One region of the Bacillus sp. AFS031507 genome, then DNA from elsewhere that is predicted to be linked to it. Evidence: predicted binding sites of a transcription regulator. Region 1 holds the regulator's gene; each other region holds the start of a gene.
What was found. The regulator Rex, encoded in region 1, represses fermentation and respiration genes when NADH is low (regulators of the CRP and FNR family bind a similar motif). The targets are predictions, from matches to a motif close to TTGTGAAATATTTCACAA.
Positions count from the first base shown of each region.

Region 2: the regulator Rex is predicted to act here: its motif matches at 719-736, upstream of COE25_RS14485 (hemerythrin domain-containing protein).
Region 3: the regulator Rex is predicted to act here: its motif matches at 782-799, upstream of adhE (bifunctional acetaldehyde-CoA/alcohol dehydrogenase).

Region 1 covers NZ_NUOW01000035.1:5,285-7,562, reverse strand. Annotated here, with positions in the region: gene ystJ (NADP-dependent malic enzyme) at 1-825, opposite strand, end outside; gene COE25_RS25080 (redox-sensing transcriptional repressor Rex) at 985-1,641, opposite strand; gene moaC (cyclic pyranopterin monophosphate synthase MoaC) at 1,678-2,175, opposite strand.
Region 2 covers NZ_NUOW01000013.1:385,629-387,906, reverse strand. Annotated here, with positions in the region: gene COE25_RS14495 (ferredoxin family protein) at 1-93, shown strand, start outside; gene COE25_RS14490 (hypothetical protein) at 234-581, opposite strand; gene COE25_RS14485 (hemerythrin domain-containing protein) at 796-1,320, shown strand; gene COE25_RS14480 (MFS transporter) at 1,347-2,278, opposite strand, start outside.
Region 3 covers NZ_NUOW01000013.1:431,561-433,838, reverse strand. Annotated here, with positions in the region: gene ppc (phosphoenolpyruvate carboxylase) at 1-665, shown strand, start outside; gene adhE (bifunctional acetaldehyde-CoA/alcohol dehydrogenase) at 971-2,278, shown strand, end outside.

The DNA of each region.
Region 1 (2,278 bases):
AGAACCAACCATATCCTTTGTAACGGCCCCGGCTGCTGATACCCCCACAAACACATCTGCGTCAACGAGCGCATCGGCTAACGCTCCTTGTTTTTGCTCGCGATTTGTCATTCGCGCCATTTCATCTTTGAATCGATTCATTCCGAACGGGCGGCCTTCATAAATAATTCCTTTTGTATCGCATAAAATAACATCCTTCGCGCCCATATGCAGCAGGAGCTTAACAATTGCTACTCCAGCTGAACCTGCTCCGTTTACGGCAACACGAATATCTTTAATTTTTTTATCTGCTAATTTTAATGCGTTGATTAGACCAGCGGCTGTTACAATCGCGGTTCCATGCTGGTCATCATGAAAAACAGGAATCTCGCAGGCTTTGCGGAGGCGGTCTTCAATTTCAAAGCATTGCGGCGCAGCAATATCCTCCAAGTTCACTCCGCCAAATGTTGGTTCTAGCAGCTTGACGGTTTCTACGATCTGGTCTGTGTCAGTGGTGGCCAAGCAAATGGGAAAGGCATCAACATCTGCGAACGATTTGAATAACACGGCCTTTCCTTCCATCACAGGCATCGCAGCTTTTGGTCCAATGTTTCCAAGCCCCAGGACCGCTGTCCCATTGGATACCACTGCGACAAGATTGCCCTTCGAGGTATAATCATAGACTTTATTTTCGTCTGCATAAATGTCCAAACATGGCTCTGCCACACCGGGTGAATAGGCAAGGCTTAAATCTTTTGCATTATGTACTGCCACCTTAGAATAAATCCCAACCTTGCCTTGGTGTTCCTTGTGCATTTTTAACGCTTCATCTCGTAAAATTGACATTGAATTTCCCCCACTTCCCGGTTAGTAACCGCTTGCATTTTATCTACCTACATCTTAGTGCATAAGAAAGTATTTTTATAGATTATGTAATTAAAAAAAGCAGGGAGTTAATCATACAAAAGGCCTTCCACAAATTTTGTGGAAAGCCTTTTTAACTAATTATTCTTCATCTATTTCGACCGTTGGATAATGCTTTAAAAAGTAGACTAGCGATTGAAGCTCCACAGCCAAGTCAATATGATGGACCCTTATTAAGGGTGGAACATTTAACCTCGCTGGAGTGAAATTTAAGATCCCTTTTACATTCGCTTGGACCAGTCGATCGGTTATCATTTGTGCGGCAGGAGCCGGAACCGTTAATATCGCCACTGAAATATTAGTTTCTGATAACACCTTCTCTAAATCGTCCATAGGGTGAACAGGTACCTCGCGAATCATGGTTCCCATTTTGTCGGGATCCACATCGAAGGCGCATTCTATTTTTGTGTTATTATTTTTTAAAAAGTTATAGTTTAAAAAGGCAGTCCCAAGATTTCCGACTCCTATTAAGGCAACCTTAGTTAATTCATCCTGATCTAGGGTCTTTCGGAAGAAGGATATTAAGTAATTAACATTATACCCATAGCCCTTTTTTCCTAACGCACCGAAATAGGAAAAGTCGCGGCGAATCGTTGCTGAGTCTACCTTTACTGCTTCACTCAATTCCGCTGAAGAGACCCTTTGCTTGCCTGAACTTTGCAGGTTTTTTAGAAATCGATAATAGAGGGGCAGCCGTTTTGCTGTCGCCTGTGGTATTTTCGTTGTTTCATTACTCATAATCTCCCACACCCCATGAATGGTTTAGTTAAAAATTTATTTAACTCTTTCATCTCTTTTAAAATCACCGTTTTTACCGCCCGTTTTTTCGACAAGATACGTCGGTCCAATTACCATACCTTTATCAACGGCTTTACACATATCATAAACCGTTAAGGCACATGCGGATGCGGCTGTTAACGCTTCCATTTCTACACCTGTGTTCCCTTTCGTTTTAACGGCTGCAGCAATATATAATTGATAGTTCTCATCCTTATCCTGTTCCCAAGAGAAAGAAATATTAACACCTGTTAATGGAATCGGATGGCACATTGGAATCAAATCCCATGTCTTCTTTGCTGCCATGACAGCTGCTATCTGGGCCACAGCTAAGACATCGCCCTTCTTCATCTCATTATTAGTTATTTTATCATAAATTTCTTTACTAACGGTAATGCTGGAATGAGCAAGCGCCGTACGTGCCGTTTCCGGCTTATCACTGACGTCGACCATTTTTGCTCTGCCTTCTTCATTAAAATGCGTAAATTCTGCCATATAAAAAATCCTCCCATCAAATCATACACTATTTTTCCTTATATGTGTGTGAAACTTTGAACTATATATTACATTTTATGTCGGTTTAAGACTTCACTCCGCT
Region 2 (2,278 bases), on a different contig from region 1:
GAATGTGGAAGCTGCCGGATCGGCTGCCCATACCAGAACATTAAATGGGAATATCCAAAAGGCGGACACGGGATTGTATTCCGCTTAGCGTAAATTGGAAATAAAAAAGGAGCTGTTTGCGTTTTATGCAAACAGCTCCTTAATTTATGTAGATATTTTAATAATACTATATGTGGGTTATTTCACAAGTGAACGTAAAAAGAAGGTGAAGCAGAAGGTAAGTTTTTAGGGGATTAGCTTATTTTCTCTAGTATGGTAGCTGAGGAAAGTTTATCGTTTTTGCTGGCTGTGACAAGCGAAGATGCAAATGTGTTCGCATGATCCATTAACTCCATACTCGGTGAGCAATAATATGGTTTTTTCCAATTGAAATCACCTTCACTATCGGCAGGATATATACTTACTTTCCAATGATAGTATATTTTTGACTGTGGGAGTTGTACCCCTTCTACGGCAATAAGCCAATGTGTCGAAGGTGAGTTAGGGTAGTATGCTGCGGATTCCTGTAAGGAAATTAGGTCATTTACACCAATGGGTATTAATGCCTTTTGATAAAAGTCGTGATAATTTGGGGTTTTCATATTTTTTTTCCCTCCCTTTTATGTTCTATCTCTATTATATGAAACATTTAAACTTTTTTTGTGTGATAAATGTTAAAATTTTAAAAAAAATTAACGAGTTTTCATGAAACTGACAAAAATTCATAACCTAATCGTAATTGTGACCTAAGTCACTACATAAATTTATGGTTGATTTTATACTTGAAGCAATAGAATGAGATAGAGGTGATTGTTGATGAGTGGCTGTATGATTGCTCTTGGTGGAATGCCCCAAGCTGAACTAAGTAAAGGACTTAAGCAATTAAAAAGTGAACATCCTCCGTTATTAGGACAATTAGAAGGATTGTATGACCTAACACAAAAAATTGATCAAGAAATAGATGTAGAAACTAACTTTGCTGCATTAATTACAAAAGTAAAAGAATTTAAAGCAGCATTGGACCCTCATTCAGGAAGAGAAGAAGGCGTTCTTTTTCCTATGATGGGTGTATATATCGGGACGACATCTGGACCAATAGCTGTTATGGAATATGAACATGAGCAGGCAAAAGCAAATATTGGAGAATTTCTTGGAAAAGCAGAAAGTGGTCTTGCGTCTACGGAAGAAACTAAAAAAACAGCTGAACTAATTCAAAATGCCTACTTTATTTTAACAGAGCATTTCTCCAAAGAGGAAAATGTTTTGTTCCCAATGGCAGAAAGAATGCTTACAGAAGAGGAAAAGGAAGAATTATACCGTAAAATCCAAGACATAAAATAAAGGATGGGCCTCTGGCCCATCCTATTTTACTTTTGATTCCATTCTTTAACCTTTTGGTCAGTTGGAAGGAGAAACGCAATTAAGCCTAGAATCGGAAGTAAACCGAGCCATGTAATCATCGACTGTAATCCAATCCAGTCTGCTATATAGCCGAGTCCTACAGAACCAATTGCACCCATTCCAAACGCAAGTCCTACTGTTAACCCAGACATCGTCCCAATTTTCCCCGGGACTAATTCCTGTGCATATACTACCGTTACAGAAAAACTAGTCATTAAAATAAACCCAGTAAGTATTAAGAAAATAAATGCCAACGTTGGTGGTTCCTGTGGAATTAAAATTGAAAAAGGAATCGTTGCTAACATTGAAAAGGAAATGATTGTTTTTTTACCAAACCGATCTGAAAGAGGACCTCCAAAAAAAGTACCGACGGCACCGGAAACTAAAAAAGCGAACAGGAATAATTGGGATTGCTTAATCGTAAGGGCATATTCTTTTATCGCATAAAAGGTATAAAAGTTGGTAATTCCAGAAGAATACCAAGTCCTTGCAAAAATTAATAATAAAATCAATGCTAAGGTATTTTTTACCTCTTTAGTTATTGCTACATTGTTAGACAAGCTAGTTCTCTTTTTCTTTAGTATATTTGGTGAAGCTATCAACCTGTGATTATACCAATTTGCAATATAAATTAATAAAATCACTGCTAGTGCTGCGACAATCGTAAACCAGGATGCACCAATCTGCCCCAATGGAACCAATATTAGTGCAGTTATTAGTGGAGCCAATGCTTGACCCGTGTTTCCACCGACCTGATAAATCGACTGTGCCAGTCCGCGTCGATTTCCTGCAGCCATATACGCAACCCGGGAACCTTCCGGGTGAAATACTGCTGAACCAAGACCGATGAAAAGGACTGACAAGACAATTAGTCCAAAGTTTGAAGCAAACCCTAATC
Region 3 (2,278 bases), on a different contig from region 1:
GCTTGGCTTTGACCAAATATCAATCACTTGTATTTGGAGATCCAGATTTCCTTGCCTACTTCACGGAAGCGACACCACTAAGAGAGCTCGGAGACTTAAACATCGGTTCAAGGCCAATGAGTAGAAAAAATCAGGGCCGCTTTGAAGATTTAAGGGCAATTCCATGGGTGTTTGCTTGGACTCAAAGCCGTCAATTGCTTCCAGCATGGTACGCAGCAGGTACTGGTTTAGCAGGATTTGTAGCTAATGGAGAACAAAATTTGCAGATGCTTCAGCAAATGTATGAAAAATGGCCGTTCTTCCAATCAACGATTGATAACCTGCAAATGGCATTAATGAAAGCTGATATTACGACAGCAAGAGAATACTTATCCCTTGTGAAAGACCAGACCATTGCAGAACGAATCTTTACTAATATTCTTGAAGAATACGAAACAACAAAAGAAGTTCTCCTTAGAATAACAGGTGATAATGAATTGTTAGATCATACACCAAATATAAAGGAATCGGTATATAGAAGAAATCCATATGTCGATCCGCTAAACTTTTTACAAGTTGAATTAATAAAGGAACTAAGAAATCAAGAAGAGCCTAATGAAGAACTATTAATTGAAGTTTTGCTGACAATTAGTGGGATCTCTGCAGGATTACGAAATACTGGTTGATATTGAAGTACAAGCCATAAACTCTCTCGAAAGAAGAGTTTATGGCTTTTTTCATATATTTCTTCCTGTCAAAAGCGAAGGTGATGAAATATCATGTTGCGTAAATTTCGAACATTTAGTGAATTTTTTAAAAATGAATGGTTATTCATTCATTTTTGTGCACAATTCGACAAATTTCGATTTATCGACCGTGATATATTTTAGCCAGTTAAAGAAAAGGGAGTGACCTTAATAGCATTTGAATTATAAACAAACCTATATTCAGTCGAATTTCCGAAATGAAATGAATTTGGAGGAGATATTAAATGGCAGTTGAAGAAAGGGCAGTACTAGATAAACAGATGATTACTTTAATGATTGATACATTAGCTAATAACGGTGCGAAGGCGCTCGGTGAATTCCGTTGTTTCAATCAAGAAATGATCGACGAAATCGTCAAACAAATGGCTCTCATCGCACTTCAAAATCATAAGAATCTAGCAAAGTCTGCCGTTAGTGAAACTAGAAGAGGTGTTTATGAAGATAAAGTATTCAAAAACATGTTTGCCACAGAGTTTATTTACAACAATATTCGAGATATGAAAACTGTTGGTGTCATTAACGAAAACGAAAATGAAGGAATGGTAGAGATTGCCGAGCCAGTTGGTGTCATTGCGGCGGTCATTCCGATTACAAATCCGACGTCCACAGTTATTTTTAAATCATTGATTTCGCTTAAAACAAGGAATCCAATTATTTTTGCTTTTCCGCAATTTGGGCAAAAATGCTGTACTGAGACAGCAAAATTACTTAAGGAAGCCGCTATTAAGGCAGGCGCTCCAGAAAATTGTATTCAATGGATTGAAGTTCCCTCACACGAAGCTTTTCAGGCCTTAATGAAGCATCCGAAGATATCCCTCATCTTAGCAACAGGTGGACCAAATTTAGTAAAGGCGGCTTACAGTTCAGGCAAACCTGCACTTGGAGTTGGCGCTGGAAACGTCCCTTGTTATATTGAAAAAACCGCTAACATCAAACGCGCAGTTAACGACATTATCTTATCAAAAACATTTGATAATGGCATGATCTGTGCTTCTGAACAAGCTCTTATAATCGATCAAGAAATTTATGAAGAAGTAAAGCAAGAAATGATAGCAAATAATTGTTATTTTCTTAATGAAGAAGAGCGATTAATGGTGGAAAAGGTTGCAGTTTTTGAAAAAACCAATTCTATCAATCATTTAATCGTTGGATTGCCCGCCTCGATGATAGCTAAATTGGCAGGAGTAAATGTCCCGGTAAATACCAAGATCCTCATTGCTGAATTAAAGGGAGTAGGTCCGAAATATCCGCTTTCATGTGAAAAACTAAGCCCGCTTCTTGCCTGTTATAAGGTTAATAGTTTTGCAGAAGGCATGCATATTGCTGAGGAAACATTGGAATACGGTGGACTTGGACACTCAGCTGCGATTCATACAGCTGATCAAAATTTAGTAGATATGTTCGCACTACGGATGAAAGCCGGCCGAATCATGGTCAATACACCATCGACCCATGGGGCAATTGGGGATATTTATAACACATCATTACCGTCATTAACAATCGGATGTGGAACTTATGGGGGGAACTCGGTG